DNA from 3 places in the Streptomyces sp. NPDC017056 genome. Region 3 is predicted to be linked to each of the others. Evidence: riboswitches for the same ligand, from Rfam matches in the RefSeq annotation. Region 3 holds a riboswitch; each other region holds the start of a gene.
What was found. Region 3 has a riboswitch for cobalamin ahead of ACH4OW_RS36550 (cobalamin biosynthesis protein). Riboswitches for the same ligand answer to the same signal wherever they lie in the genome.
Positions count from the first base shown of each region.

Region 1 (10,013 bases), on a different contig from region 3:
GATGGAATCGGTCGCGGTTTTCGCGGTGGTGGCGGGTGCCGGGGTCGGTTTCGGGTTCGTCGGTGAGGGGTGCGTCGGGCAGGGTGATGGTTCGCGGACGGCCGGGGGGTAGGCGGCGGCGTACGTCTTTCCAGCGTGACGGTGCGAACTGGCGGGAGTGGTGGAGTAGCACCAGGTCCAGGGTCTGGGCGCCGGGCTGGGTGGCTCGTAGTGGCAGGTGGATCAGTGCGCGTGGTGATGTTGCCGCCAGCGTCCACAGGGCGCCGATGTGTTGTGCGGATTCCTGGTCTAGGCAGAGGTTGAGGCGTAGGTCGCGGTCTACGAGTACGGCGTGAGGCAGGGGGCGGGCCGGGCGGATCACTTTGAAATTCTCGGCGCCGAGGCGGGCCTGGTGGATGGTGACCGGTAGTTTCATCTGTTCTTCGAGGGTGAATTGTGGGTGGGGTTTGTGGTTGGAGTTTGCATTTTCCCTCGTCGGATTGTGCGGGGATCGGCCGGGTGCCGTTATCCGGTCTTCGACGTGCGTGGGGGGCGGTCTCGGTGCACGCTGAAAGCATGGGTGAGCATCCGCCGGTGATCGTGCACCCGCCCTCGCCGTCGGGCGGGCGCCGGGTCACCGTTCGTGGGCAGATCGTCGGGCTGGCGTACGGGCGGGGGGATGTCGCCGAGTTTCTGCGGCACGCCGGGCTGGCGCCGGATGCCGAGGACATCGATCTCGATGCTCCGGGGCTGGTGGAGTGGCGCGGCGGGGACAAGGACTGCTGGGCGGGCGCCCGGTAGGGGGCGCCGGGGTGGCTTGAAGTGTTGCTTGGTGGGTGGGGGCGTGCCTGGAGAGTTCCCGGGCGGGCAGGGGTGGGCAGGAATCGGTTGTTCGACTTTCAAGTGATGTGTATCGTCGATGTGTGACTTGAAGTTTCAAGTACTTGGGTACTTGGTTCGCGACCGGCCGCCAGGCAGACCGCCCGGCGGGTCGCCAGACAGGAAAGAGCGCTCGTATGACCTCCCCCCTCAGCCCTCTCAGCAGCTACGGCAGCGGTGCCGACGACCGGCACGCCGCGACTCCGCACGCGTACGACGTCGGCCTGCTGGTGCTGCGGCTCGCGGTCGGGCTGACCATGGCCGCGCACGGTGCGCAGAAGCTGTTCGGCTGGTTCGGCGGGGGCGGGCTGGACGGGACGGAGCAGTTCTTCACGGCCAGTGGGTATCCGGCGGGCAAGGCGATGGCCGTGGTGGCCGGGCTCAGCGAGACGCTGGGCGGTCTCGGGCTGGCGGTCGGGCTGCTGACGCCGCTGGCCGGCGCGGCGATCGTCGGCACGATGGTGAACGCGCTGGCGGTGAAGTGGGGCGGCGGGTTCTTCGCGCCCGAGGGCGTGGAGTACGAGCTGCTGCTCACGGCGGGTGCGGGGGCCCTCGCGCTGACCGGTCCCGGCCGGTACGCGATCGACCGGCTGCTGCCGGTCCTGCGTGCGCACCGGCTCGCGTACGGCGTGGCTGCCGTGGTGCTCGGCGTGGTCCTGGCGGGCGTGATTCTGCTGCTGCGGAAGTGACACCCGGTGGGGAAAGCGACGGACGGGACGTGGGAGACGTGAGAAGTGAGGGATTGATGTGAGTGTGCGGCGGTTGAACCATGCGGTGCTGTATGTGCGTGACGTGGCGCGCGCCGTGGCCTTCTACACCGAGGCGCTGGGGTTCCGGGTGGACACCGAGGTGCCGGGGCGGGCCGCGTTCCTCAGTGCCGAGGGGACGGCCAACGATCACGATCTCGGGCTGTTCGCGGTCGGCGACCACGCGCCGGGCCCCGAGCACGGGCGGGTGGGCCTGTACCACCTGGCCTGGGAGGTCGGCACCCTCGGTGAGCTCGCGGATGCCGCGGCCGAGCTGGCCGGGCGGGGCGCGCTGGTGGGTGCCACCGATCACCTCGTGTCGAAGTCGCTGTACGCGAAGGATCCGGACGGCAACGAGTTCGAGGTCATGTGGCGCGTGCCGCGTGAGGACTGGCCGGGCGCCGACGAGCCCGACCGGCTGCTCCCGCTCGACCTCGAAGCGGCGCTGGAGCGCTGGGGTCCCGGGTTGAAGACGGGCGCGGCGGCCGGTTCGGCGACGTGAGGGGCGCAAGCCCCTGAGGAACGCACGCCCTCGGGGGCGGGGCCCGCTCCGGGCGAGTGCCGGAGCGGGCCACGGTGGGCCGGGGGCCGGGGGCCGGAGGTCGGCTCAGGCGGTTTCCGGGGCTTCCCTCTCACCGGCCTCCGCCGTCCCCGCCGTCCGCGCCGTCCACCGTTTCTCCACCCCGGCCAGCCGCCAGTACGCCAGGGCCGCCGCCCAGACCACCACGAACAGGCCGACGATGATGAAGCCGACGTTGTCCAGGTCGATGGACGAGATCCAGTCGGTGACGCCGTCCTTCAGGTCCAGCTTCTCGTGCAGGACGGTGACCAGTTCGATGGTTCCGATGAAGAACGCGACGGCGATCGACAGGCCGGTGATCGTGAGGTTGTAGTAGACCTTGCGCACCGGGTTCGAGAACGCCCACTGGTACGCGAAGTTCATGAACGTACCGTCCAGCGTGTCGAACAGGCTCATCCCCGCCGCGAACAGCAGCGGCAGGACCAGGATCGCGTACCAGGGCAGGCCGGCCGCGGCGCCGCTGCCCGCCATCACCATCAGGGTGACCTCGGTCGCGGTGTCGAAGCCGAGGCCGAAGAGGAAGCCGAGCGGGTACATCTGGCCGGGGCGGGTGATGGACCGGGTGAAGCGGCCCAGGACGCGGTTCATGAAGCCGCGGGAGTCGAGGTGTTCCTCCAGCTCGGCCTCGTCGTAGCGGCCCTGCCGCATGGCGCGGAAGACCCGCCAGATGCCCGCCAGCGCGATGAGGTTGAGCGCGGCGATCAGGTAGAGGAAGGTGCCGGAGACCGTGGTGCCCACGGTGCCGAGGACCTGGTGGGTGCGGGATTCGTCGTCGAGCAGGGTGCCCGCCAGCTGTGCGCCGCCGGCGACCAGCGCGGCCATGGCGACGACCACGCTGGAGTGCCCGAGCGCGAACCAGAACCCCACGGACACCGGGCGTTTGCCGTCGGCCATCAGTTTGCGGGTGGTGTTGTCGATGGCGGCGATGTGGTCGGCGTCGAAGGCGTGCCGCATGCCGAGGGTGTACGCGGTGATGCCGAGGCCGACGCCGAACACCTGCGAACCCACGGTGTAGTGGTTCGGCACGACGAGGAGGAAGAGTACGCCGAAGGCGACGACGTGCAGCGCGGCTATCACCGCCATCAGGCCCGCGGTGCGCACCGTGTCCTGACGCTGCCAGCGGAAACCGGGCAGGGGGGAGGGGGGAGAGGAAGGAGAGGAGGAAGAGGAAGGGGAGGGTAGGGGGGCGGGGGACAGGGGCATTCGGTGGTCACGCTCCAGCACCTCGTGGATCAGTTCGTGAGATGCCGTGGCCGGTCTCCTGGCTTACGGGTGAGCGCGCCCGGCCCGGCCTTCCCGGCCGCGGGCTGCGGACAGTGGCTCCGTACGGGCGCAGGCGCGTACGGAAAGGGGCGGGAACTTCCCGATCACAGTGGCGAGGGCCGCTCCGGCCTGGACCCGAAGGTCGTCACCGGTCTTCCCGAACACCACGGCCCGGACACTCTAACCTCCGGCGGCGCGCGGCCACCGGGCCGATTCCGCGGGAACCGTGGGCGCCGTCCGCTCGACTACCTGGTCCGCGGCTCGCAGTGGCGGGCCGCCGGACAGTCGAGCGGCAGGGAGTACGGGCGTATGCGTCCTCGCAGGAAGCGGACAGCGACGACGACGGTGACGATGGCGGCGGCGCTGGCGGTGGGGGTGGCCGCGCTGGCCACCGGATGCGGTGGTGCCGACGGTGGTACGGGCGGGAGCGCCGCGGGCGCCCGGGACGGCGGCAATGCCGGTTTCCCGGTCGCGGTCACCGATTGCGACGGGCGGGAGACGACGTTTTCCGCTGCGCCGCGGAAAATCGTCACGAGCAATGCGTCGAGCCTGGAGATGCTGCTTCGGCTGGGGGCGGGTGACCGGGTTGTCGGCACGGGATTTCCACCGGGGAAGGGAACGTTGCCGCCGGAACTGGACGCGCAGGCGCAGCGGGTTCCGGTGCTGGGCAAGTCGGTGATTCCGAAGGAGAAGCTGCTCGGGTCCGGGGCCGATCTCTATATCGATACGTTCGCGTCGATGGGGAACATGGGCGGGGCGGCTGCCGCGCCGACCGAGGAGGAGTTCGCCGCGGCGGGCATCAAGCACGTCTATCTGGCCTCGACGGCGTGCGCGCCGCGCAAGAAGGTGCCGCAGCGGGATCTGTCTGCCGTCGAGGGCGACATCCGGCGGCTCGGGCAGGTCACGGGCACTTCGCAGCGTGCGCTGCAACTCGTCGCGGAGATGGAGAAGAAGGTCTCCGGGGTGCGGAAGGCCATTGCGGACGTACCCGCGTCGAAGCGGCCGTCGTATTTCTTCTTCGATTTCGACGCGGGCACGAAGCAGCCGGTGGCCGTCTGCAACCGGCAGGTGGCGCACGCGGTGCTGACCGAAGCCGGGGCGCGCAATGTCTTCGCGGACTGTGCGGGCGACTTCAAGCCGGTGTCGTGGGAGGACGTGGTGGACAAGGACCCGGACTGGATTCAGTTGGGCGTACGGAACCGGGGGAGTGCTGCCGCGAATGAGAAGGCGTTCGACGAGGCGGAGCAGTTTTTGAAGGGGTTCGCGGGGACGGCGGGGCTGCGTGCCGTAAAGGAAGGGAAATTCCTGCGCATCGGCTCCGAGCAGACGACCATCGCGGGGGTCGGGAACGCCGACACGGTGCGGCGGATCGCGGAGACGCTGTACCCGGACCGGCTGGGCGAGGCCGCGGCGGCGGCCCGCTGATGCCCGATACGCCAACCAAGCCCCGTACGCCAACCAAGCCCCGTACGCCCGGTATAGCAACCACGCCCCGTACGCCGCGGGTGCTGCCCGGTACGCCGTGGCTCGCCGTCGCGCTGCTGCTCGCGCTCCTCGTGGCGCTGACCGCCGCCGTCTCCTTCGGCGCCACCGACATCGCTCCTGCGGAGGTGTGGTCGGTGGTGTTCCGGCGGCTGGGCGGGCAGCCGCCGAGGCCGGGCACGAACGACCTGATCGTCTGGCAGCTGCGGGTGCCCAGAGCGCTGCTCGCCGCGCTGGTCGGCGCGGGCCTCGGGCTCGTCGGTACGGCCACTCAGGCGCTGGTGCGCAACCCGCTGGCGGACCCGTACCTCCTGGGCATCTCCAACGGCGCGTCGCTCGGCGCGGTGGCCGCGATCGTCTTGGGTGCGGGCGCCGTGGCCGGTACGGGCGGCGCGTTCGGCCTGGCCGGGGGCTTGGGGCTGTCGCTGGCGGCCTTCGCGGGGGCGCTCGCCTCGTTCGCGCTGGTCTGGACGCTGGCCCGCAGGGGCGGCGGCTTCGCGCCGCTGCGGCTGGTGCTCGCCGGGGTCGGCATCGGGCAGTTCCTGGCCGGGATCACCAGCTATCTCGTACTACAGGCAGGGGACGAACAGCAGACGCGCGGCGTGCTGTTCTGGCTGATGGGCAGCCTCGGCGGCGCGACCTGGAGCACGCTGGTCCTGCCGGCCCTCGCGGTGCCGGCCGGTCTGCTGGTGCTCCAGGCGCGGGCCCGCGCGCTCAACGCGCTGACGATGGGGGACGAGACGGCGGCGAGCGTGGGCGTGGACGTGGTCCGGCTGCGCCGGTTGCTGTTCGTGGTGACCAGCCTGCTCACCGGCGTACTGGTGTCGGTGTCCGGGGCCGTGGCCTTCGTGGGGCTGATGGTGCCGCATCTGTGCCGGCTGCTCGTCGGCGGCGACCACCGCAGGCTGCTGCCGCTGGCGGCGCTGACCGGGGCCCTGCTGCTGGTTGTGGTGGACATCGTGTGCCGAACCGCGATGGCCGACCAGGAACTGCCGGTGGGCGTGGTGACGGCGCTGGTCGGCGCGCCGGTACTGCTGTACGTCCTCGACCGCCGGCTGGGGGCGGGATCGTGAACGCGCAAGCACGGGCGCAAGCCGGTACGGACACGGACGCGGGCACGGACACGGATATGGATATGGCCACGGACACGGGCGCGGACACCGGTATGCGGATCGACATCGAGGACCTGCGGGTGTCCTACGCGGGGCAGTGCGTCGTGGCCGGGGTGCGGCTGATGGCCGCGCCGGGCGAGATCGCGGGCGTGGTCGGCCCGAACGGCAGCGGCAAGTCCACGGTCCTGCGCACCGTGTACCGGCATCTGCGGCCGGACGCGGGCCGGGTGCTGCTGGCCGGCGAGGACGTCGGTGCCATGCCGGCGACGCGGGCCGCGCGGCACATCGCCGCACTTCCCCAGGAACGCGGCGGCGACTTCGAACTCACCGTCCACGAGGTGGTGGCGATGGGCCGCACCCCGTACAAGCGGGCGTTCGCGGGCGACGACGCCGCCGACCGGGAGACGGTGGCCCGCGCCCTGGCCGATGTGGGGCTGGCGGAGTACGGCGGGCGGCGGTTCTCGGCGCTCTCCGGCGGGGAGCGGCAGCGGGCCCTGCTCGCCCGCGCTTTCGCGCAGGTCCCGGACGTGCTCGTACTGGACGAGCCGACGAACCACCTGGACGTACGGCACCAGGTCGAGCTGCTGGGCCTGCTGCGCGACCGGGCCTGTACGACGCTCGTCTCGCTGCACGACCTGAACGCGGCGGCCGCCGTCTGCGACCGGCTGCACGTGCTGCACGAGGGGACGGTGGTGGCGTCCGGCGCCCCGCGAGAGGTCCTGACGCCGGACCTGCTGGCCGAGGTGTTCGGGGTGCGGGCGGCGGTGGTCGACCACCCGCTGACGGGGGACCCGCTGATCGCCGTCGACCAACGCCGGACCGTTGACGCCAGACCGAGGGAGACACCCGCGCCTACTCGCCCCTCAGCGTGACAGGAGTGAGGATGTGCCGTCTACTGGCCGAATCGAGAAACCTACCCAGAATTCTGCGTTCGCCGACCAGTGTGGTGAGAGAAATGAAGCCCATGAGGATCATAGACGCTACGCAAGAGCCTCCGAGGTAGGCGAGTGAGAAAACGATGCTGCGCTCACCGAAAGGTGTGCTTTTATCGGCTTTCGAATGTAATTCTTACCTACCAAAAACCCGTAGGCGCGCCACGCGACTGGTCAGTTGTAGGGCCGAGGCCGGAGCCCTATGCCGTAACTGTTCAGCCAGAGGCCAATAGGGTATCCGGACTCGCCCCGGGGCTATTCTTACGCGAAATATTCGGATTCCACGAAACCTGTGGAGTCGCTCTCCAGGGGCAGATCGGCGGAGCTGCTATATCTGGCCTTTATTCATCGCTGCCAAAATCATTGGCTACGGCGGTGATCTCTTTGACAAGTTCTTCGCCGGCCGTGATCGAGCCCTGCAAGACAGGAGCAGCTTGGTTGAATACTACGCACGCAGCAATGAGCCCCAGCAGCATCTTCTTCCAGCGGCTGGCGTGATTAGGCTGTACGTTGGCTAGCGTCGCACTGGCCTGAGTAAGCGAACCGATCACGGTACTTGCCTCCTCGGCTACCCGTGCGCCACCGAACATAGTTGCGTTCTCGATGAGCCATAGCAAATGACGTACTTGTGATATCAAAGCATCTCGCACTGGCCCGTCAATCTCGGCGTCTGACATTGCAGTCAGAAGGTCGATCCATTCATTGCATCGCATTGCCATCTCATCGAGATCGGCACTCCTGGGCGCGGCGCCCGACCCTATGAGGTTTCCGGAAATCAAGTCTGCTGCAGATTCGAGATGGTCAAGCTTATCTTGCGGGAATAGTGATTGCGGTGTCCGGGTGTGGTCTCCCCAGTTGTGAATGGGTTGCACCACAACGGTCCACCAATCGGCCACATACCGCTCACACCGTAGGCGCGACCTTTCTGGCAGAGAATTCAATTGGCGAATCGTCATCTGAAGCAGCATGACAACTTCCGAGTGGCGTCGTGCGAACTCGGAGCTATCCATGTCGGCATCAAGAACCTTGCACCAAGCGCCACGGAGAGTCTGCTCACCTGAGTCACGAACGCTTTTCAACAAGGTGTGCAAGTGATGTGCTGCCGTGTTCTCATTCGAAATGCCCATGCCCCCACCAATCCTCGTACGTTCCCAACCGACGCTGCTACCTAAAGCTACCAGGCGCTTCCACCGCACTGGTCGTACTCGCCTAAGTCGGGCCTGGGACTCCCCTTGTCCCCACAGCGGCGGGCAGCGGGCGGTAGGATCGCCCCTCCCGGGTCGAGTGGAGGTTCTTCGGATGGCCATCATCAAGCAGGCGCAGCGTCAGACTCTCGGGCAGCTAATTGGCGCGAACAACCCCGTTGTTAGTGTGCCGGATGACAGTCAGCGCCAGTACGCGTGGACGAAAAAAGAGGTCGACGTATTCTGGTCGGACATCGAAAAGTTCAATGAAGCTCGAGAAAGTGGCCGAGAGTCTTCGTCGGAGTACTTCATTGGCCCGGTAGTGACCATTACGGCGGACTCTGTACAAGCGCGCTCCCTCCTTGACGGTCAACAGAGGATCACCACTTCAACTATTCTGATAGCTGCCATCAGGGACGCTCTTTGGGGAATGGCGACGGCAGAGGGAATGTCGAGTGCCAACAATATTCAACGGGACTACATTGCCCGTAAGTCCGGACGCAAAGATCCCATCGAGTATTTTTTGGTGCTGTCTCTGTTTGATCGCGACTTTTTCCGTGATCACATCCAGGATTGGAGTGAAATAACCGGAAAATGTCCACGTATCGAAAACCCTTCGCGCCCCTCTCATCGGCTCATACTCGATGCCTACAACTACTTCCGCGCAAAGATCGGCAATCGACTTGAAGCTTACCCGGATGCGGAAGACCGGTTGGACTACTTGGATTCCTTGCGTGAGTGCTTGATTAACGGACTGGTATTCGTTGAGATCCAGACTCCTTCTTCCAGTGATGCGAATGAAGTTTTTGAGACTATCAATTCGCGCGGGAAAGACTTGTCCACCGTGGATCTCGTTAGAAACTTTCTGATGGAAAAGAGCAGGAGTGGCCTCGAGAAGGACCGGGTGAATGACGCTTGGCGGTCACTTCTTGACGGTTTCATGCGCCGGGAGGAGATTGAGAAGTTCCTGCGCCATTTCTGGGTCTCGAAAAATGGCGATGTCAAGTCTCATAGCCTCTACTCCATCATTCGTAAGGAGCTGAGTGGTAAATTCGATAAACGTCCGCAGGTGTACAGTGTGGGCGCTTTTTCGGCTGAGCTTGAAGGGGCCGCTGGACGGTACGCCGACCTCATTACTAGCAGTACGGGGCACGCCGAGTTCGATGCCTCGCTTGGAGAGGTGAGGTCCATGAGTGCTGATGCCCTATACCCCCTCATGCTATCGGCGTCAGGGGTTGTTAACTACTCGGAGCTTCAGACTCTCCTTGATGCATCCATAAGCTACTACGTCCGCTGGACCGTAGTTGGCCGGCGTGAGTCGACCTTGCTGGAGGAGAACCTCTTCAGTGCAGCCAAAGAAATATCGAATGGAGCTTCTGTAGAGGGCGTGATCCGCCGAATTCTTGGATGGATTCCAGATGATGAAACCTTTGAAGCGGATTTCCGAGAGGCGTCCATACCGAAGCAATCCCAGTCACGATACCTCCTTGCCAAGATCGAGCAGTACCTGCGTGCTGAGGCTGAGGTGCATGAAGAGATAGCGCTTGGCGACGGGAAAGTATTTGTGGAATACGTTTACCCTCAAAAGCCTGCTGAGGGTATGCGTCTGGAAGATCACGAGGCTTGGGTGAGCCGACTTGGGAACCTAACGCTACTCGCAGGGAAAAAGAACTCGAACGTGTCGACGTTGCCCTATTCCGATAAGGGGCATCTCTATTCCAGCTCGGCTTTGCTGGTGTCGTCTCAGACTGAGATTGAAGAACTATGGGACGAAACCAATCAAAAGTGGCGGATCGAGGGAATTGAGGCACGACAGCAGAGGCTAGCGAAGATTGCTCTTAACGTTTGGCCTAGCG
Region 1 is NZ_JBIRPD010000001.1:374,976-384,988, reverse strand. It holds gene ACH4OW_RS01775 (hypothetical protein) at 1-415, opposite strand, end outside; gene ACH4OW_RS01770 (hypothetical protein) at 556-780, shown strand; gene ACH4OW_RS01765 (DoxX family protein) at 996-1,547, shown strand; gene ACH4OW_RS01760 (VOC family protein) at 1,606-2,106, shown strand; gene ACH4OW_RS01755 (HoxN/HupN/NixA family nickel/cobalt transporter) at 2,212-3,420, opposite strand; cobalamin riboswitch at 3,418-3,631, opposite strand; gene ACH4OW_RS01750 (ABC transporter substrate-binding protein) at 3,799-4,872, shown strand; gene ACH4OW_RS01745 (FecCD family ABC transporter permease) at 4,872-6,002, shown strand; gene ACH4OW_RS01740 (ABC transporter ATP-binding protein) at 6,095-6,913, shown strand; gene ACH4OW_RS01735 (hypothetical protein) at 7,315-8,100, opposite strand; gene ACH4OW_RS01730 (DUF262 domain-containing protein) at 8,273-10,013, shown strand, end outside; gene ACH4OW_RS01725 (L-tyrosine/L-tryptophan isonitrile synthase family protein) at 9,980-10,013, opposite strand, start outside.
Region 1: linked by a shared signal. The riboswitch ahead of ACH4OW_RS01755 (HoxN/HupN/NixA family nickel/cobalt transporter) and the one ahead of ACH4OW_RS36550 (cobalamin biosynthesis protein) in region 3 are both predicted to bind cobalamin.

Region 2 (10,013 bases), on a different contig from region 3:
CGTGCGGCCGGTGTCCAGGTCGTGCAGGAAGAACGGGTAGCTGTGCGGTCTGCGCGGGCCGGCCTCCTGGCGGGCGGCCCGGGCCGGCTTCGGGGGCATGTTGGACGCTTTGGAGATGAAGCCGACCTTGCGGCCGTCGTAGCTGATCACCGGACTGGCGGAGGGGCCTGCGGCCTGCTCGCCGCCGGTGACGGAGACACTCACCCGGGTCACGGTGCCGGTCTTGCGGTCGCGTACGAAGATGTCCTGGGCGCCGTTGGTGTCGCCGGGCACCAGGTCCTCCCGGCTGGAGGCGAATGCCACGTACCGGCCGTTGGCGCTGATCATCGGCATCTGGGCGCCCTGCTTGCCCTGCGGGGGCCGCCCGTCGAGGGTGACGCTCTCGGTCCGCCCGGTCCTGCGGTCGTGGACGAAGATGTCGGTGTCGGCGTTGGTGTCGCCCGGCACGAGGTTGGCCGCGTCGGAGGCGAAGGCGACGTACCGCCCGTCGGCGCTGATGGACGGGGTGGACGACCAGGAGTCGGCCTGGGCGCCGTCGCTCGCCACGTTGACGCGCTGGACGGCGCCCGTGCGCAGGTCCTTCACGAAGACGTCCGACCTCCCGTTGGTGTCGCCGGGCACCAGGTCGCTCGCGTCGGAGGCGAAGGCGACGTACCGCCCGTCGGCACTGATCGCCGGGCCGGACGAGCCGTCGTTGGCCTGCGCCCCTTCGGCGGTGACGCTGACCCGCTCGGTGCCGGACGGCGGCGGGGTCCGGGCGCCGGCCGTCGTCGCGGGCAGCAGCGCGGCGAGCGCGCACACGCCCGTCACGGTGGCGATTCTCCGGGCGGTGGTGCGGGTGGTCCTCATGGTGGGTTCCCCTCCTCGTGGGTACGCCGCCGCGTCAGCGCGCGGTACGTCAGTGCTCCAGCCGCCGGACGAACACGTCGCCCGTCCCGTTCGTGTCGCCGGGCACCAGCCCGTCGTCGCGCGAGTCGAAGGCCGCCAGCCGTCCGGTGGCGTCGGGTACGGCGATGTTCGTCCAGGACGCCGACTGGGCGCCGTCCACGCCGACGTTGACCCGCTCGACCCGTCCGCTGCGCAGGTCGCGGACGAAGCCGTCCACCTGCCCGTTGGTGTCACCGGGCACCAGGTTGGCGGCCGCTGAGGTGAAGAAGAGCCGCCGGTTGTCGGCGCTGAGCCGCCCTTCGGAGGACCAGCCGTTGCCCTGGGCGCCGTCGTGGGCGCGGGACAGCAGCCGGGTGGTGCCCTGTTCCAGGTCGCGGGCGAAGAGGTCGTACGTGCCGTTGGTGTCGTCCGGCACCACGTCGTCGGCCACGGCGGCGAAGACCGCGTACCGGCCGTCGGGGCTGAGCCGGGGGAACGGTGACACGCCGACCACGGCGTCCGTGGTGCTCAGGCTCGCCGCCCTGGTCCGCCCGGTGGCCAGGTCGTGGACGTACATGGGGTCCTGCGGCGGCGGGCGGCGGAAGCCGGGCCGGGCGGGGGTGAGATTGGTCGCCTTCGAGGTGAACGCCACCCGGCGGCCGTCGGCGCTGATCGACGGGAAGGCGGACGGGCCGTCGGCCTGGCTGCCGTCGCTCGCCACGCTGACCCGTTTCGTCGTTCCCTTCTGCACATCGTGGACGAAGACGTCCAGGCGCTCGTTGGTGTCGTCGGGCACCAGGTCCGGGCGGTGGGAGCCGAAGGCGAGGCGGTGGCCGTCGCCGCTGAGGGCGAAGTTCTGGACCCCGTATCCGTACGGGGATGTCCCGGCGCCCGCGGTGGGGCTCACGGTGCGCCCGGTGCGGCGGTCGTGGACGGAGACGTCGCCCTCGCCGTTGGTGTCGCCGGGGACCAGGTTCGTCGCGCTGGAGTAGAAGGCCACATACCGCCCGTCGGCGCTGATCTCGGGCGAGCCGGAGAGGGCGTCGCCGCGGGTGCCGTCACTGGCGACACTGACCAGGTCGACCTTTCCCGTCCGTAAATCCTTGACGTAGACGTCCTGTTGGCCGTTGGCGTCGATGGGTCCCAGATTGGTGGCGTCCGAGGAGAATGCCACGAACCGCCCGTTCGCGCTGAGCCTCGGATCGCCCGAAAAACCGTTTCCCTGCGTTCCGTCCGCGGCGACGCTGACCCGCTCGGTGGCCGGGGCCGCCGCCGTCTCCGCGACGGCCGTGGCAGGCAGCGCGCCCGCCACGACGCAGACCCCCGCCATCAGACCCGCAACCCGGACCGCGCCACGCGCCGCACCGGTTCTTCGCATGTCTCCCCCCTCACACTTGTCCCCCACCCGCCCCATCGGGCGACAGAGCAGACAAGGAGCCAATACGCTTCAGGGGTCCCGGTCAACGCATCAGGGATGTTCCGCGCCACCAATACGCCCCCTGCATCAGCCCCCGTCCAGGCGGCCCGCGAACCGCCCCACGGCAGGCCGGAAGCGGCCCCGGAGCGGACCGCGGGGCGCCTTGCTGGGCCCGGAGAATGGCCTCGGGACGGCCCCCGAATACCACGGCTTCGGACAACCCCGTCGCAACGCGACACAAGATATGGGGGTGGGTGCACGAGGCGGCACAAGATGTATGCTCGTGCTCGCTGTCGTCGCAGGGGAATCCGGTGCGAATCCGGAACTGTCCCGCAACGGTGTACGAAGTGCGTAAATCCGCACCCGTGAGTCCGAAGACCTGCCCACAGCACGCCCGCGCCAGGACCGGCGCGGTCGTCGATACGTCCGGGTCTCGCGGGTTGGACCGGTGGACGCTGCGCGGTGTGCCCGCGCGCCCCTTGCCGTGCCGGGGGTGCCGCACGCCCGCACGCGGCCGTCGCGCTCCTCCCCAGGCCCCCGCCGAGTGAGGGAGAGCAGCACGTGACCATCGCGCCAACGGAGCCCGCAGCAGCCGAGCAGGTCGTGCAGCCCGCGAAGGACACGCAGCCCCGGCAGGGTGCCGACGGCCGGGCCGAGGACGGCCCCGGCGCCGCCCTGCTGCGCACGCTGACCGACCTCACCGCCGACCTGGCCGCCACCGACCCGGGCAAGATCGCCGCCGCCGCGCTGCGCGGCCGCCACCCCGGCTCGGACGAGGCCGAACTGCGCTCCCTGGCCATGGAGGCCGCGGCGGGCCTGATCGGCGACGAGCCGCAGTACTCCAAGCTCGCCGCGCGCCTGCTGACCCGCGCCATCGCGGAGGAGGCGGCCGCGGAGGGGGCGGTCGCCTTCTCCGCCTCCGTCGCCACAGGCCACCGCGAGGGCCTGATCGCCGACTCCACGGCCGAGTTCGTGCGCACCCACGCCGACCGCCTGGACGCACTGGTCGACCGCGCCCTGGCGGACGGCGCCGACGACCGGTTCGGCTACTTCGGCCTGCGCACCCTGCACTCCCGCTACCTGCTGCGCCACCCGATCTCCCGCCAGGTGATCGAGACCCCGCAGCACTTCCTGCTGCGGGTGGCCTGCGGCCTGGCCGAGGACCACAGCGAGCGGGCGCTCGCCGACGTCGCCGAGCTGTACCGCCTGACCAGCACCCTGTCGTACCTGCCCTCCTCGCCCACGCTGTTCAACTCCGGCACCCGGCACCCGCAGATGTCCTCCTGCTACCTGCTGGACTCCCCCCTGGACGAGCTGGACTCGATCTACGACCGCTACCACCAGGTGGCGCGCCTGTCGAAGCACGCCGGCGGCATCGGCCTGTCGTACTCCCGGGTCCGCGCCCGCGGCTCGCTGATCCGCGGCACCAACGGCCACTCCAACGGCATCGTGCCGTTCCTGCGCACTCTGGACGCCTCGGTCGCGGCCGTGAACCAGGGCGGCCGGCGCAAGGGCGCCGCCTGCGTCTACCTGGAGACCTGGCACGCGGACCTGGAGGAGTTCCTGGAGCTGCGCGACAACACGGGCGAGGAGGCCCGGCGCACCCACAACCTCAACATCGCGCACTGGATCCCCGACGAGTTCATGCGCCGCGTCGAGGCCGACGCCGACTGGTCGCTGTTCTCCCCCAGCGACGCGCCCGAGCTGGTGGACCTGTACGGCGACGAGTTCGACGCCGCGTACCGCAAGGCGGAGGCCGAGGGCCGCGCCGTCAAGCAGGTCCCGGCCCGGGTCCTGTACTCGCGGATGATGCGCACCCTCGCGCAGACCGGCAACGGCTGGATGACCTTCAAGGACGCCGCCAACCGCACCGCCAACCAGACCGCCGAGCCCGGCAAGGTCGTGCACTCCTCCAACCTGTGCACCGAGATCCTGGAGGTCACGGACGACGGCGAGACCGCCGTCTGCAACCTCGGCTCGGTCAACCTCGCCGCCCACCTGGGTGACAACGGCGAGATGGACTGGGAGAAGCTGGACGCCACCGTCCGCACGGCGGTCACCTTCCTCGACCGCGTCGTGGACATCAACTTCTACCCGACCGAGCAGGCCGGCGCCTCCAACTCCCGCTGGCGGCCTGTGGGCCTGGGCCTGATGGGCCTCCAGGACGTCTTCTTCCGGCTGCGGCTGCACTTCGACTCGCCCGAGGCCCAGGAGCTGTCCACCCGCATCTCGGAGCGGATCATGCTCGCGGCGTACGAGGCGTCCGCCGACCTCGCCGAGCGGCACGGCCCGCACCCGGCCTGGTCCGCGACCCGCACGGCCCGCGGCGTGCTGCACCCCGACCACTACCCGAACGCCGAGCCGCGCTGGGCGGACCGGTGGGCGGCGCTGCGCACCCGTATCGCGGCGACCGGCATGCGCAACTCGCTGCTGCTGGCCATCGCGCCGACCGCCACCATCGCCTCCATCGCGGGCGTCTACGAGTGCATCGAGCCGCAGGTCTCCAACCTGTTCAAGCGCGAGACGCTGTCGGGCGAGTTCCTCCAGGTCAACGCGTACCTGATCGAGGAGTTGAAGGCGCTGGGCCTGTGGGACGCCCGGACCCGTGACGCGCTGCGCGAGGCCAACGGCTCGGTGCAGGAGCTGGACTGGATTCCCGCCGAGACCCGCGAGCTGTACCGCACGGCCTGGGAGATCCCGCAGCGCGCGCTGATCGACATGGCGGCGGCCCGTACGCCCTACCTCGACCAGAGCCAGTCGCTGAACCTGTTCATGGCCTCGCCGACCATCGGCAAGCTCAGCTCGATGTACGCGTACGCCTGGAAGCGCGGCATCAAGACCACCTACTACCTCCGCTCGCGTCCGGCGACCCGTATCGCCCAGTCCGCGCGCGGCACGGGCGGGGGCGCGCAGACCGCTCCCGTACCCGCTCAGGCGGCCGATCCCGAGGCCGTCGCCTGTTCCCTGGAAAACCCCGAGTCCTGCGAGGCGTGCCAGTAACCATGACCACCGCACCTGAAAAGAACGAGACGACCGCGGCCGCCTCGCACACCGCCACCACCGGCAGCAAGAACCTGCTCGACCCGGGCTTCGAGCTGACCCTGCGCCCGATGCGCTACCCGGACTTCTACGACCGCTACCGCGACGCGATCAAGAACACCTGGACCGTGGAGGAGGTCGACCTCCACTCCGACGTGGCCGACCTCGCCAAGCTGTCGCCCGGCGAGCAGCACATGATCGGCCGGCTCGTCGCGTTCTTCGCGACCGGCGACTCGATCGTGGCGAACAACCTCGTGCTGACGCTCTACAAGCACATCAACTCCCCCGAGGCGCGGCTCTACCTGAGCCGGCAGCTCTTCGAGGAGGCCGTGCACGTCCAGTTCTACCTGACGCTGCTGGACACCTACCTGCCCGACCCGGACGACCGCGCGGCCGCGTTCGCCGCGGTGGAGAACATCCCCTCCATCCGCGAGAAGGCCGAGTTCTGCTTCAAGTGGATGGACTCGGTCGAGTCCATCGACCGCCTGGAGTCGAAGGCCGACCGCCGCCGCTTCCTGCTGAACCTGATCTGCTTCGCGGCCTGCATCGAGGGCCTCTTCTTCTACGGCGCCTTCGCGTACGTGTACTGGTTCCGCTCGCGCGGCCTGCTGCACGGCCTGGCGACCGGCACCAACTGGGTGTTCCGCGACGAGACCATGCACATGGAGTTCGCGTTCTCGGTCGTGGACACGGTGCGCGCGGAGGAGCCCGAGCTCTTCGACGACGAGCTGGAGGGCCAGGTCACCGACATGCTCAAGGAGGCCGTCGAGGCGGAGCTCCAGTTCGGCCGGGACCTGTGCGGTGACGGGCTGCCGGGCATGAACACCGAGTCGATGCGCGAGTACCTCCAGTGCGTCGCCGACCAGCGCCTGCAGCGCCTCGGCTTCGCGCCGGTGTACGGCTCGGAGAACCCGTTCTCCTTCATGGAGCTGCAGAACGTCCAGGAGCTGACCAACTTCTTCGAGCGGCGCGCCTCGGCCTACCAGGTCGCCGTCGAGGGCTCGGTCTCCTTCGACGACGAGTTCTGAGAAGGCCGCCGCTCCGCACGGCACACGAAGGCGGGCCCCGGACATCTCCGGGGCCCGCCTTCGGCGTACGTCTCCGCGCCGTCAGTCGTTGGCGACGACGGGGTAGCGCGGCTCGCGCTCGGACATCTGCTTGAGCGCGTCCTTGCGGTCGCGCTTGGAGAGCCGGTCGATGTACAGGTAGCCGTACAGGTGGTCGGTCTCGTGCTGGAGGCAGCGCGCGAAGTAGCCGGTGCCCTCGATGGCGACCGGGTTACCCTCGATGTCCCGGCCGCGGACGACGGCGTAGTCGGGGCGGGCCAGCTCGGCGTAGGCACCGGGCACCGACAGACAGCCCTCGTTGGAGTCGTCCAGCACCCGGCGCTCGACCGGCACCTCGTCCAGGACCGGGTTGCAGACCGCGCCGACGTGCCGGACGCCCTCGTCGTCCATGCAGTCGTAGACGAAGACCTTCAGGTCCACGCCGATCTGGTTGGCGGCCAGGCCGACACCCTCGGCCGTGCGCTGGCTGGCGAACATGTCGTCGACGAGCTGGGCCAGCTTCTCGTCGAACTCGGTGACGTCCTTGCACTCCTTGTGCAGCACCGGGTTGCCGACGACGGTGATCGGGCGGGACGTGCCGCGCTCGCGGTGCGCCGCCTCCCGCTCGGCCGCGCCGGTCACGTCGTCGACGAAGCCCTCCGCCGCCCGCTCCTCGTTGTGATCAAAAACAGGCTGTTGCGCCATGACCGCCGTACGCCTTCCTGGAAACCCGAACTATTCGTCCTCAAGCCTACGGGGCACCGTGCGCGCGCTCAGCAGACCTCTTCGAGATCGCGCCACTCGCGGGTGTCCGGGCTGTCCGCGACCCAGCCGTCCAGCAGGCCGCGCACCAGGCCCGCGGGGGCCGCGATGCCGCACTCGCGCTCCGGCACCCACAGCGAGCCGGAGCCCGCCGTGCGGTGGCCGAGCGGGCCGGGGTGGCCCGGCTCGCTGTGGTCGTGCGGGTCCAGGTGCTCGCCCTCGCCCTCGTCGCTGGGCATCCGGCTCTCGGAGCAGGTACGGCACAGCAGGCGTACGGAGGAGGACCAGTCCTCGGCGGCGAAGCCCGCGTCGGCGGCCAGGCGCTCCAAGGCGTCCCGGTCGGTCTCCGTGGCGGCCTCCAGGAGCACGACCCAGGTGGGCACCGGGGACGGCGCCCACAGTTCGATCTCGTCGAACACGGGGAAGGAGGGGCCGGCCGCGGTGGTGCGCTCGCCGTTCGGCACGCCGTCGTGGAGCACCACCTCGCCCCAGCGCCGCCCCGAGGACGGCAGCGGGATGGAGAGCACCTCGATACGGGCCGGGTCCAGCCGGCGGCCCCAGACCACCTCGGCCTCGCCCTCCGGGGAGAGGCGGACGGCGGCGCTGCCCAGTTCCATGCCGACCGGTTCGGCGGACGGCGAGCCCTCGCCGGGGACCTTGAGGCCGTACGCCTGCCAGGCCCGCCGCGCCAGCGGCCAGTCCTGCAGGGCGGTGGCGGCGATGCCCACGTTCCACCAGTCGGGGGCCCCGGCCTCGCGGTCCAGCAGGGCGACCGCGCGGAGCCCGGCGGCGCGCGCCTGCTCCCAGTCGTGCCGGAATTTGTGCAGCAGCGCGAGATTGAACCAGGACTCCGACAGCCACGGCTCCATGTCGGCCGCCCGCGTCAGCAGCGCGCCCGCGTCCTCGTAACGGCCGTCGCCGATCAGCGTGAAAGCGCGGTCGGTCGCCTGCCGCCACGAGGCGGAGGGCCGGTGCCGTACCTTGCCGAAGATCCTCACGATTCCCGCCTGCCGGTTGCTCTCTGGATGCCGCCCCGGGCGGTGTCCCGGACGGAGGCCGAAGGCCGCTCGGGGGCCCACTCGACAACCTGCCACAGATTGCCGCCGGGCTCAGCCCGGTTGCCGCGCCGTCCGCGGCCCGCTGCCGGCCCCCTCACCGGCTCCTTGCCTTTCGCCGACCCCCTGAATCCCCCTTCGCGGGGGTTCCTTCGCATCCAACCATGCCCATCTGCGGGGGCGCTCATTACCCATGGGTTCCATGGTCTTGCGTACGGTTTTGTAGGGGTCTGGGCAGGGACGCCGGGAACGGACGAGCGAGCGCCGGGTGGCTCGTACGGGGGACAGCCGTCCGGCTCCCCCGCCGCCGGGCCGCACGGTCCGCCGCCGCCCGACGTCGCGCGTCCGCACCGCGCGCTCAAGTACCGGGGTGCGGTGTCCAGTTCGTCCGCCCCGTGGGCAAGGCCGTGCGAGGCGCAGCCGGCGATCTCGACGGCGCGGGCCGGTGGGCAGCGGCGGCAGGCGGCGGGGCGTGCGGCAGCTGCGGCTCCGCGTAAGGGAGTTGACCCACGACGGATGGTGGGACCGGGCGGGACGCATCGCCCCGCCCCTCACCCCATAGGGTGATATGCCGTTTTATTCGGCTTCATTCGGCTCGCGCGGTCTCACCACGCGCGTCGAGCGTGGCGTCCGGGCCGGGCCCGGACGGCTGCTCGGGGGCCTTGGCAGCCGCGGCGGCACGGGCCGCAGCCTGCTCCTGCTTGGCCTGCTCCAGCACGCTCTGCTCGGGCACCGCCTCGCCCGCGCGGATCAGGTCGATCCGGCCCATAACCTTCGAGCGCAGGTCGACCGGTACGTCGTCCTGGCCGCAGCAGCGCTTGACGAGCTTCTTGACGGCCTGCTCCAGCCCGTACTTCTCCAGGCAGGGCGAGCACTCGTCGAAGTGCTCCTGGAACTTCTCGCACTCACCGGCCGGCATTTCGCGGTCCAGGTACTCGTACAGGTGATCGAGGACCTCTGAGCAGTCCTTCTCGTGCGGCTCTCCGCAGCTCATGATCCCGAGCCTTTCCGATCGTGCGACTGCGCGGTCGCAGCGCCTGCCCCGGCGGGGACCAGCCCACGCTCACGGGCGTAATCCTCCAGCATGCCGCGCAGTTGGCGCCGGCCGCGGTGCAGACGGGACATCACCGTGCCGATGGGTGTACCCATGATGTCGGCGATCTCCTTGTACGCAAAGCCCTCGACGTCCGCGAGATAGACGGCGATGCGGAATTCCTCCGGAATGGCCTGGAGCGCGGCCTTCACATCGGAGTCGGGCAGGTGATCCAGCGCCTGCGACTCAGCGGAGCGCAGCCCCGTCGACATGTGCGACTCGGCGCGCGCCAGCTGCCAGTCCTCGATCTCCTCGGCGGCACTGCGCTGGGGTTCGCGCTGCTTCTTGCGGTAGGAGTTGATGAAGGTGTTCGTGAGGATGCGGTACAGCCACGCCTTGAGGTTCGTTCCCTCACGGAACTGGTGGAACGACGCATACGCCTTCGCGTACGTCTCCTGAACCAGGTCCTCCGCATCGGCCGGGTTGCGCGTCATGCGCAGCGCGGCCGAATACATCTGGTCCAGGAAGGTGAGCGCGTCCCGCTCGAAACGCGCGTTGCGCTCGGCGTCCGTCTCCCTGTTCCCGCGTCCAGCGTGTCCCTCTGCCGTGCCGTCGGTCCCTGCGTCGGTACCGGTGACCGGACCCACCTCCTCCAACACCGTGACGGATCCGGATGCGGACCCGCTCGAATCGGAGAATAGACGACGATCCGGTATGGCCGCCGCTCCAGCCATGGCGGTCTGCGTGCCCCGCAGCTGTGTCCACTGCAGGTCAGCGGCCTGCGGGCGGGCTGG
Region 2 is NZ_JBIRPD010000011.1:268,695-278,707, reverse strand. It holds gene ACH4OW_RS22175 (TolB family protein) at 1-849, opposite strand, end outside; gene ACH4OW_RS22170 (TolB family protein) at 899-2,245, opposite strand; cobalamin riboswitch at 2,545-2,686, shown strand; gene ACH4OW_RS22165 (ribonucleoside-diphosphate reductase subunit alpha) at 2,846-5,284, shown strand; gene ACH4OW_RS22160 (ribonucleotide-diphosphate reductase subunit beta) at 5,287-6,351, shown strand; gene def (peptide deformylase) at 6,433-7,074, opposite strand; gene ACH4OW_RS22150 (hypothetical protein) at 7,143-8,129, opposite strand; gene rsrA (mycothiol system anti-sigma-R factor) at 8,773-9,180, opposite strand; gene ACH4OW_RS22140 (sigma-70 family RNA polymerase sigma factor) at 9,177-9,866, opposite strand.
Region 2: linked by a shared signal. The riboswitch ahead of ACH4OW_RS22165 (ribonucleoside-diphosphate reductase subunit alpha) and the one ahead of ACH4OW_RS36550 (cobalamin biosynthesis protein) in region 3 are both predicted to bind cobalamin.

Region 3 (10,013 bases):
GGAGCAGGGTGTCGGAGTCCGAGAAGAGGATCCGGGCCAGCTCGACGCGGCGCCGCTGGCCGCCGGAGAGGGTGTGCAGGGGCTGGCCGAGGATGCGGTCGGGCAGGCCCAGGCTGGCGGCGATGGTCGCGGCCTCCGCCTCGGCCGCGTACCCGCCCTTGGTCAGGAACTCCGTCTCCAGGCGCTCGTACTTCTTCATCGCCTTTTCACGGGTGGCGCCCTTGCCGTTGGACATCCGGTCCTCGTTCTCGCGCATCTTGCGCAGGACCTCGTCCAGGCCGCGGGCGGACAGGATGCGGTCGCGGGCGAGCACGTCCAGGTCGCCGGTGCGCGGGTCCTGCGGCAGGTAGCCGACCTCGCCGGAGCGGGTGACCGTGCCCGCGGCGGGGATGCCCTCGCCCGCCAGGACCTTGGTGAGGGTCGTCTTGCCGGCGCCGTTGCGGCCGACGAGACCGATCCGGTCGCCCTTGGCGATGCGGAAGGAGGCGGACTCGATGAGGACGCGGGCGCCGGCGCGCAGCTCAAGGCCGGAGGCGGTGATCACGGGAAGACTCCAGGGCAGGTGAGGACAGCGGAAAGGACGGGAATGACCACGGCCGCGCGGCGCGCCCCGCACCCGGCACGGGCCGGTGCCGACGGGGCGGCACGAACGGGTGCCGGTGCCGTCTAATGCACGAGGAGAATTGCCATACGGACCAGTCTAGCGGTGACGTGCAACCAGTTTTCGCGGGCCGCCGTCCGGGCCGCGCGGGCCTTCGGCGGCGCTGGTCGGGGCCGGTTCGGGAGGCGTTGTCAGACCCCGGTGCAAGACTGTGATGTGGGTCTCGGCAGGGGCTCGCAGGACCGATCGCAGGGATGGTGATCGTCATGACCGGTGCGGTGGCAGGAGCGCCCACGTTCTGTCCGACGCTGCATTACCGCGACGCGAAGGCCGCGATCAAGCAGCTGACGGAAGCCTTCGGATTCACCCGGAGCGCGTTGTACGAGAGCGAGGACGGCACGGTGGTGCACGCCGAGCTGTCCTACGGCAACGGGGTGGTGATGCTGGGCTCGAAGGGCATCGGCGGGGCGTACGAGGAGGCGCTGGGCGGCAGCGGCCCGGTCGGCGTGTACACGGTCGTCGAGGATCCGGACGCGCATCACCGGCGGGCCGAGGAAGCGGGGGTGGAGATAGTGCTGCCGCTCACGGACCAGGAGTACGGCTCCCGCGAGTACACGGCCCGCGATCTGGAGGGCAACCTCTGGACCTTCGGCACGTACGTGCCGGTCGCGCCGCCGGCCTGAGGGCGGCGCGGCGCCGGGCGGAGGGTCGCCGGGCCGACGGGCGGGAGGCCGAGAGGCGGGAGGCCGAGAGGCGGGAGCCTGGCGCCGCGGCCGGGTGCCGGGCTCCCGTACCGGCGGCGTCAGGCGCCGCCGGTGTGGACCTGGAAGGCGGCGCGGCGCACGGCCTTGGCGAGGGCCGGGTCGGGGTGGGCGGCGGCCAGCGCGACCAGCACCTGCACGGTGCGCGGGTGGCCGACCGCCCGTACCTCCTCCAGCAGGCGCGGGACCGAGCCCTGGACCGCCGATTCGAGGTGGCGGACCAGCAGCTGGCCCTCGCCGTGGTCGGCGACGGCCGCGGCGGTGTCCACCCACAGCCAGGTCGACTCCTCGCGGGTGAGCACGTCCGGGGCGGTCTCCGGGTCGCCGCCCTCGTGCTCGACCAGCCAGAGCAGGGCGTACGGCCGCAGCCCCGGCTCCTCGGCGGCGGCGCGCACGGCCGGCTCGGCGGGGGCGCCGACGGCGCGCAGCGCCTCGAAGGCGAGGCCGCGCAGCAGCGCGTCCTCGCCGCGGGCCACGGCGAGCAGCTCCTCGACCGCGCCGCCGGCGGACCGGGCGGCGAGCCAGGCGCGGTATTCGGCGCGCGCCGGGCCCGGGGTCAGCCGGGCGCAGCCGCGCAGCATCGCCTCGGCGGACTGCTCGATGTTGCCGGCCGGGCTCTGCGCGGCGACGCAGATCCGTTCCAGTTTGACCCAGACCGACCAGTTGCCGAGGGGGGTGAGCAGCGCTTCGCGTTCGGCGGGTACGCCGGTCTTCGCGCCGTCGCGTACGACGAGCGCTCCCACGGCGGTGAGGCCGTCCAGCGCCCAGTCCAGCAGCACCGCGAGTGACGCCCCCGCGGCGTCACTCACCGCCGCGCCCTGCTCCGTGCCCGCGCCCTGCTTCGTGCCCGCGCCCGTGCCCCGGTCGGGCCCGTACGGCACTTCGCAGCGCTCGGTGCGCAGTTCGGCGACCCGCTGCTCCAGCATGTCGAGGAGGACCGGGAGGCGGACCGGGCCGGCGGACAGGTGCAGCAGGGACAGCAGCTGCGGTACGGCTTCGACGACCTCGGCGACGGCGGTCGGCCCGGCGCCGGGCGGCGCGGGGCGCGCCAGTGACCAGGCGTCGAAGAGCGCGACCCAGCCGCGCAGCGCGGCGCTGTCGTCGCGTTCCCAGGCGCGCAGCCGCCAGCCGGGGCGGGCCAGGCCGCCGTGCAGTTCGACGAGTCCGGCCAGCCGGGCCAGGTCCCAGTCCGTGCGGACCTGGTGCGGGGTCAGCCGCAGATCGTGCGCCGCCTGTTCGGCGACGTCCGCCGGGAGGGCTCCGTCCTTACCGGCCCGCAGCCCGGCGCCGGTGCCGTGTTCGCCGTCGGCCCAGCGGGCGAGCCGGACGGCACCGGCCAGTCCGGCGCGGGCCTGGCGCGCCAGTTCCGCTGGCGGCGGTGTGCCCTGGGGCGGCCGGGGCGCCGGCCTGGCGGCCCGGGTGCTCACCGCTCGTCGGGCGGCGGCAATCGGTTGACGGGGGACGAGTCGGAGCCGGGAGTCGCGCGGAGTACGGGACGTCACAGGGGCAGTCTTCCCGCTGACGGCCCGAAAGCCCAATCGGAACGGTCGGTACGTTCCCTCGGCGGCTCCGCGGAAGCCGCCGCGGCCCGTACGCGCGGCCTCCCGCGGTTCGCAGGAGGGGCGCCGCGGTTCACATGGAAGGCGTCGCGGTTCACATGGGGGCGCCGCGGTTCACATGAGGGGCGTCAGGAAGCGGCGCAGGGTCTCTTCGTACGTGGCGGGGTCCGCGTTCCACATGGCGGCGTGCGGGGCGTGCGGAACGGGGTGAAGGGTGATCAGGTCCGGACGGCGGGCCGCCAGTTCGCGGGAGGCCGCCCAGGGGGCGAGGGTGTCGTGCGGCCCGTGGACCAGCAGCGTCGGCACGGTGAGCAGACCCGGGGCCCAGGCTTCGGCCAGCCGCCCGGCGTGCAGCCCGGTGCTGCCCTCGGCGGCCCGTACGGCCAGCGGCAGCAGCGGGCGCGGGGTGCGGCGGGCGGCCGCCAGGGCGCGGACGGTGGCCTGCCAGTCCAGGACCGGCGAGTCCAGGACGAGGCCGGCGACGCGGTCGCGCAGGGCGGAGTTGGCCGCGGCGTGCAGGGCCATGGACGCGCCGGTGGACCAGCCGTGCAGGACGACGCGCTGCGCGCCGTAGCGGACGGCGTAGCGGATCGCGGCGTCCACGTCGCGCCATTCGGCGTCGCCGAGGTGGCTGATGCCGTCGGCGGTGTGCGGGGCGCCGACGTCGTTGCGGTAGGCGAGGTTCAGGACGGGCAGCCGCTGGTCGGCGAGGAACGGCAGGACGACCATGGGGTGCTCGCGGGTGGTGCCCAGCCCGTGCACGGTGATCACCCAGGTCTCCCGGTCGCCGGGCGTGAACCAGGCGGGCAGCGCGCCCAGCTCGCCGGGGATGTCGACGTCGGCGCAGTCGATGCCCAGCGCGTCGCGCGGGTTGCCGAGGTGCACCTGGGGTGTCATCCGCATCCGGGCGCCCGGCTGGAGGGTGCCGTGGGTGACCCGTTCCAGGCGGCGGACGACGGTGTCGGCGGGGTGCGGCACGTCGTCCAGGAGGGGGCCGACGATCGCGTGGGCGCCCGCGCCGGTGAGGCCGTAGGTGCCGGGCCGCAGCGAGGCGAGGCTGCGGGTGAGGGTGACCCGCCCAGGCCCGGTGGAGTGCACCGTGAGCCGGGGGTCGCCCGGCAGCGGCCGGTCGTGGGCGGGTTTGAGGACCATGCCGCTGGCGTACCGGCCGGCCGCCACCGCGGCCGCGCCGGCACCGATCACCGTGGTGGCGGCTGCTGCCGCCGCAGTACCCAGACGCATCCTCCCCAGTGTGGGCGGGGTCGGCGTCCGCGGCCAGTGGGCGGGCGCGGCCGGGTGACGGCGGGCGCGGCCCGGGGCGACCGGGCGGGGCCCGGTGGCGGCGCGTGTCAGCGGCGCTGCCCGTAGCCGCGCAGCCGGTCGCCTGCCGCGCCGACCTGTTCCGGTGTGAGCAGGGCGGGTTCGCGGCCCGGCACCGAGCTGGCGGCGAGCCAGACGCGGCACATCCACTCCAGCTGGGCGGTGCGGTCGTACGCCTCGTCAAGGGTGTCGCCGTACACGACGGTGCCGTGGTTGCGCAGGAGGCAGCCGGTGCGGCCGCGCAGGGCGCCGAGCATGTTCTCGGCCAACTCCTCGGTGCCGTAGAGGGCGTAGGGCGCGACGCGGACGGGGCCGCCGAGGGCGGCGGTCATGTAGTGCACCGGCGGGAGTTCGGTGACGAGGGTGGAGACGGCGGTGGCGTGGGCGGCATGGGTGTGGACGACGGCGGCGGCCCCGGTGGCGCGGTAGACGGCCAGGTGCATGGGGAGTTCGCTGGTGGGCCGCAGGGTGCCGCGGACCTGGCGTCCTTCGAGGTCCACCGCGGTGAGGTCGCCGGGCCCGAGCCGGTCGTAGCGGACGCCGCTGGGGGTGACCAGGACCAGGTCGCCGACGCGGACGGAGACGTTGCCCGAGGTGCCGACGACCAGGCCGTCGGCGACCGTGCGGCGGGCGGTGTCGACCAGCTCGCGCCAGGCGCGGCCGAGGGCTTCCGGTTCCGTCATGCGTTGTGCCTCCGGTGTGCGGTGCGGGCGGTGCCCGGGCGTGCGCGCGGGCGTGGTGCGCGCGGGGCTGCCGACACCGTACGGGCCGGGAGCGGGGCCGTGGGGCGGACCCTCGTGCTCCGGTATCCGCCATGTCGGTATCGGCGGCGTGCTGACGGGATTGACCGAGCTTCGACCGGCTTGTGCGGATCTCCCGGTAGCCTTCGGGAGCTTGTTCGGATCGTTGTCATGCACGTCGCCACCACCCGCTGACCTGCACGTCGCCATCAGCCGTCTTGCACGTCGCCGTCCTGGGGAGATCCGGGGGGAATCATGGCCCGTGACCGCAACCGCCCTTCTGCCGCACAGCGCCCGGCCAGCCCGCCCCGCCGGTCACGCCGCCGGCTGGCCGCCGGAGCCCTCGTCCTGGGCACACTCGCCGGCACCCTGTGCACCGCCCTGCCCGCGGCGCCCGCCGCCTCCGCCGCGGTCAAGCCCGCCGGGCACGACGTCTCCTCGCACCAGGGGAACGTCAACTGGCGGGACGTACGGGCGAAGGGCGGCCGGTTCGTGTACGTCAAGGCCACCGAGTCGACCTGGTACCGCAACCCGTACTTCCCGCGGCAGTACCGCGGCGCGCGCAAGGCGGGCCTGCTGCGCGGCGCGTACCACTTCGGTGTGCCGAACGCGTCCTCAGGGCGCGCGCAAGCCCGGCACTTCCTGCGCAGCGGCGGCGGGTGGAGGGCGGACGGCCGGACGCTGCCGCCGGCGCTCGACATCGAGCACAATCCGTACGACCGGGAGCACGCCTGCTACGGGATGAGCGGCACCGCGCTGGTCCGGTGGATCAAGGCGTTCAGCAACGAGGTGCTGCGGCAGACGGGGCGGCGGCCGGTGATCTACACGACGGCCCGGTGGTGGAACGGCTGCACCGGCGGCAGCCGGGCGTTCGCCGCCACTCACCCGCTGTGGCTGGCCCACTGGCACGGCACGCCGGGCAAGCTCCCCGCCGGCTGGGCGTACCCGAGCATCCGGCAGCGCGCCGGGTCCGGGGCGCTGCCCGGCGACCAGAACACGTGGAACGGCACGGCCGCGCAGCTCAGGCGCTTCGCCCGGGGCTGAACGGCTGATGCCCGAGGGACGGGACGGGCGCCTTCGCGCGACCCCTCCGGGGGCGTCACCGCGGCGCCCGTCCCAGTTCACCTTCCGTTCACCCGTCGTCCGTACGGTCCCGAGCGTCACTGCCCATCGAACTGATTGCCTGGGTGAATGGAACACATCACGCTTCTCATCGGGATCGTGATCGTCACGGCCTTGGTGTTCGACTTTACGAACGGCTTCCACGACACGGCCAACGCCATGGCCACCACCATTTCCACCGGGGCACTCAAGCCCAGGACCGCGGTGGCGATGTCGGCGGTCCTCAATCTGGTCGGCGCGTTCCTGTCCGTGGAGGTCGCCAAGACCATCTCCGGCGGGATCATCGACGAGACCGCCGGCATCAGACCAGAAGTGATCTTCGCGGGGCTGGTCGGCGCCATCGTCTGGAACCTGGTCACCTGGCTGGCCGGACTCCCCTCCAGCTCCTCGCACGCCCTCTTCGGCGGCCTGATCGGCGCGACCCTGGTGTCCGTTGGCACCAGCGGCGTGCACGCCGACGCCGTGGTCATGAAGGTCCTCATCCCGGCCGTCGCCGCGCCGGTCGTGGCCGGCCTGGCCGCGCTGGCCGCGACCCGGCTGACCTACCGGCTGGCCCGCAACCGCGCCGAGGAGGACACCGCCAAGGGCTACCGCGCCGGGCAGATCGCCTCCGCCGCGCTGGTCTCCCTCGCGCACGGCACCAACGACGCGCAGAAGACGATGGGCGTGATCACCCTCGCGCTGATCACCGGCGGCGTGGTCGCCCCGCACGCCGACCCGCCGCTGTGGGTCATCGCCTCGGCCGGTGTGGCCATCGCGCTCGGCACCTACCTCGGCGGCTGGCGCATCATCCGCACGATGGGCAAGGGCATCACCGACATCCAGCCGCCGCAGGGCTTCGCCGCCCAGACCGGCGCGGCCGCCACCATCCTGGCCTCCTCCCACCTCGGCTTCGCGCTCTCCACCACCCAGGTCTGCTCGGGCTCGGTCATGGGCTCCGGCCTGGGCCGCAAGGGCGGCGTGGTGCGCTGGTCCACGGCGGGCCGGATGGTCGTCGCCTGGGGCCTGACGCTGCCGGCCGCCGGCCTGGTCGCGGCGGGCGCCGCGTTCCTGGCGGAGCAGGGCGACTGGGGCATCGCGACCGTGGCGGTCCTCGGGCTCGCCGTGTGCGGCGCGATCTGGGCGGCCTCCCGGCGCAAGCCGGTGGACCACACCAACGTCAACGAGGGCCCGGCCGCGGAGCCGGCGGGCGTCGTCACCGCCGCGCTGCAGGCCGTCGCCCCGCCGCCCGCCGGGCCGGTCGTGTCCGCGCCCGCGATGGCCGTCACCGCGGTCCCCGCGCCCGCGATGGCCGACGCGCCGCTCGCGGACCCGGTCGGCGCCGCGCCGGTGATCGCGGCCCCGGTGGCCGCCCACCCGCACGAGACCCACGCCCAGCGCCGCGCCAAGGCCGGCTCGGCGGCCGGCTGACCCGGCCGCACGGCACCCACCAAGGAACGAGAACGCGAATGAGCATCGACTGGGCAGCTCTGGGCCAGGTCTTCGGCGTCACGCTCGTGGTGACGGTCGGCATCGTCGGCCTGTTCACCCTGGGCATCGTCGGCACGTCCCGCAAGCCGCAGCAGGAGGGCGCGGCGGCGACCGCCGGCGGCTCCGGCGGGGCGGCGCGGGCCGGGGCGTACGCCTGCTTCGCGCTGTGCGCGGCGGCCGTGGCGTACGGCATCTATCTGATCGTCGCCGCCTGACCCGGCAAGCACCGCACTCGGGGCGCCCGGTGCCGCGGCCTTTCCGCCGCGGCGCCGGGCGCCCTTCGCTGTGTCCTGGGACACAGCGTCGCCACCGCCCCGCGCCGCAGGTCAAGCGCGAGTTGACGGGCTCTCGCGGAGCGTGGTGGACTGCCGGAGCCATTCGGCGACAGATGAGGAAGTCCGGTGAGAATCCGGCGCGGTCCCGCCACTGTCACCGGGGAGCGCCCCTCCACCAAGGGCCACGGTCCGCGTCGCAGCCGAGAGGTTCCCGTACGGACTGGAAGGCCGGGGGAAGCGCCGATCCGGGGAGCCAGGAGACTCTTGTCGCCGTACCCGTCGAACCAGGGCGCGGACCCTGAGTGAGGACCTACCGCCATGCCCGGCCGCAGTTCGCGATCTTCTGTGCCTTCCCCCGTACCGTCCCTCCGAGGCGCGACGGCGGTCTGATCCGATGCGTGCCGAACACGCCGGCTACGCGTGCGGCGCGGCCCTCGGCTTCCTCGGCGACCTGGTCGCGGGCGATCCCCGGCGCGGTCACCCGGTGGCCGCCTTCGGGCGGGCCGCGGCCGCCGTGGAACGCCGGCTGTGGCGTGACGACCGCGGGCGCGGGGCCCTGCACACCGCGCTGTGCGCCGGGGGGACCGCCGCGGGCGCCGCGCTCCTCACCCGTGCCGTACGCCGCTCCCCCGCCGCCTCCGTAGCGCTGACCGCCGCCGCCACTTGGTCCGTCCTGGGCGGCACCTCGCTGGGCCGCGAAGCGCGGGCCGTCGGCGGCGCGCTCGCCGTGGGCGACCTCGACGTGGCGCGGGAGCGGCTGCCGCACCTGTGCGGGCGCGACCCGCAGGCCCTGGACGGGCAGCAGATGGCGCGCGCCGTGGTGGAGTCCGTCGCCGAGAACACCTCGGACGCGGTGGTCGGCGCCCTGGTCTGGGGTGCGGTCGCCGGTGTGCCGGGGCTGCTGGCGTTCCGCGCCGTCAACACTTTGGACGCGATGGTGGGGCACAAGTCGCCGCGCTACCACCGCTTCGGCTGGGCCTCGGCCCGGCTCGACGACGTGGCCGGTTTCCCCGGTGCCCGGCTGACCGCCGCGCTGGCGGTCCTCGCGGGACCCGACCGGCGGGGCGCGTGGCGTGCCTGGCGGCAGGACGGCCCGTCGCACCCGAGCCCCAACGCGGGTCCGGTGGAAGCGGCGTTCGCGGGGGCGCTGGGCGTACGGCTGGGGGGCACCCTGGCATACGGCGGCCGGGTCGAGCACCGGCCGGTGATGAACGGCGCCGCCGGGCGCCCCGTAGCGGTACCGGACATCGAGCGGGCCGTCACGCTGTCGCGCCGGGTGAGCGCGCTGGCGCTGGCGGCCACGGTCGCGGGCCGGTGCGCGGTGGGGGCCGTACGGCGGGCCCGTACGGCCGGGAGGGCCAAGTGAGCAGCAACGTGCGGACGGCGAGGAGCGCCACGTGAACGGACCGGGTCAAGCACCGCTCGGCGGCGGGCTGCTGGTGGCGGGCACCACGTCCGACGCGGGCAAGAGCGTGGTCACGGCGGGCATCTGCCGCTGGCTGGCCCGCAAGGGTGTCAAGGTGGCGCCCTTCAAGGCGCAGAACATGTCGCTGAACTCGTTCGTGACGCGCGAGGGCGCGGAGATCGGGCGGGCGCAGGCCATGCAGGCCGCGGCGGCGCGCGTCGAGCCGAGCGCGCTGATGAACCCGGTGTTGTTGAAGCCAGGCAGTGACCGCAGCAGCCAGGTCGTCCTGATGGGCAAGCCGGTGGGCGAACTGAGCGCGCGCGGCTACCACGCCGGGCGTCAGGAGCAGCTGCTCGGCACGGTCACCGACTGCCTCCGGGAACTGCGCCGTACGCACGACGCGGTGATCTGCGAGGGCGCCGGCAGCCCCGCGGAGATCAACCTGCGGCGTACCGACATCGTGAACATGGGCATCGCGCGGGCCGCCCGCATCCCGGTCGTGGTGGTCGGCGACATCGACAGGGGCGGCGTGTTCGCGTCGTTCTTCGGCACCACGGCGCTGCTGTCCCAGGAGGACCAGGCGCTGGTCGCGGGCTACCTGGTCAACAAGTTCCGGGGCGATGTGACGCTGCTGGAACCGGGTCTGGACATGCTGAGAAGCCTGACGGGACGGCCCACCCTCGGGGTGCTGCCGTTCGCGCACGGCCTGGGCATCGACGAGGAGGACGGCCTCCGGGTGTCGCTGCGCGGCGCGGTCCGC
Region 3 is NZ_JBIRPD010000030.1:50,887-60,899, forward strand. It holds gene abc-f (ribosomal protection-like ABC-F family protein) at 1-544, opposite strand, end outside; gene ACH4OW_RS36515 (VOC family protein) at 868-1,284, shown strand; gene ACH4OW_RS36520 (hypothetical protein) at 1,404-2,864, opposite strand; gene ACH4OW_RS36525 (prolyl oligopeptidase family serine peptidase) at 3,036-4,163, opposite strand; gene ACH4OW_RS36530 (class II aldolase/adducin family protein) at 4,271-4,924, opposite strand; gene ACH4OW_RS36535 (lysozyme) at 5,237-6,025, shown strand; gene ACH4OW_RS36540 (inorganic phosphate transporter) at 6,173-7,513, shown strand; gene ACH4OW_RS36545 (hypothetical protein) at 7,552-7,788, shown strand; cobalamin riboswitch at 7,962-8,112, shown strand; gene ACH4OW_RS36550 (cobalamin biosynthesis protein) at 8,243-9,214, shown strand; gene ACH4OW_RS36555 (cobyric acid synthase) at 9,246-10,013, shown strand, end outside.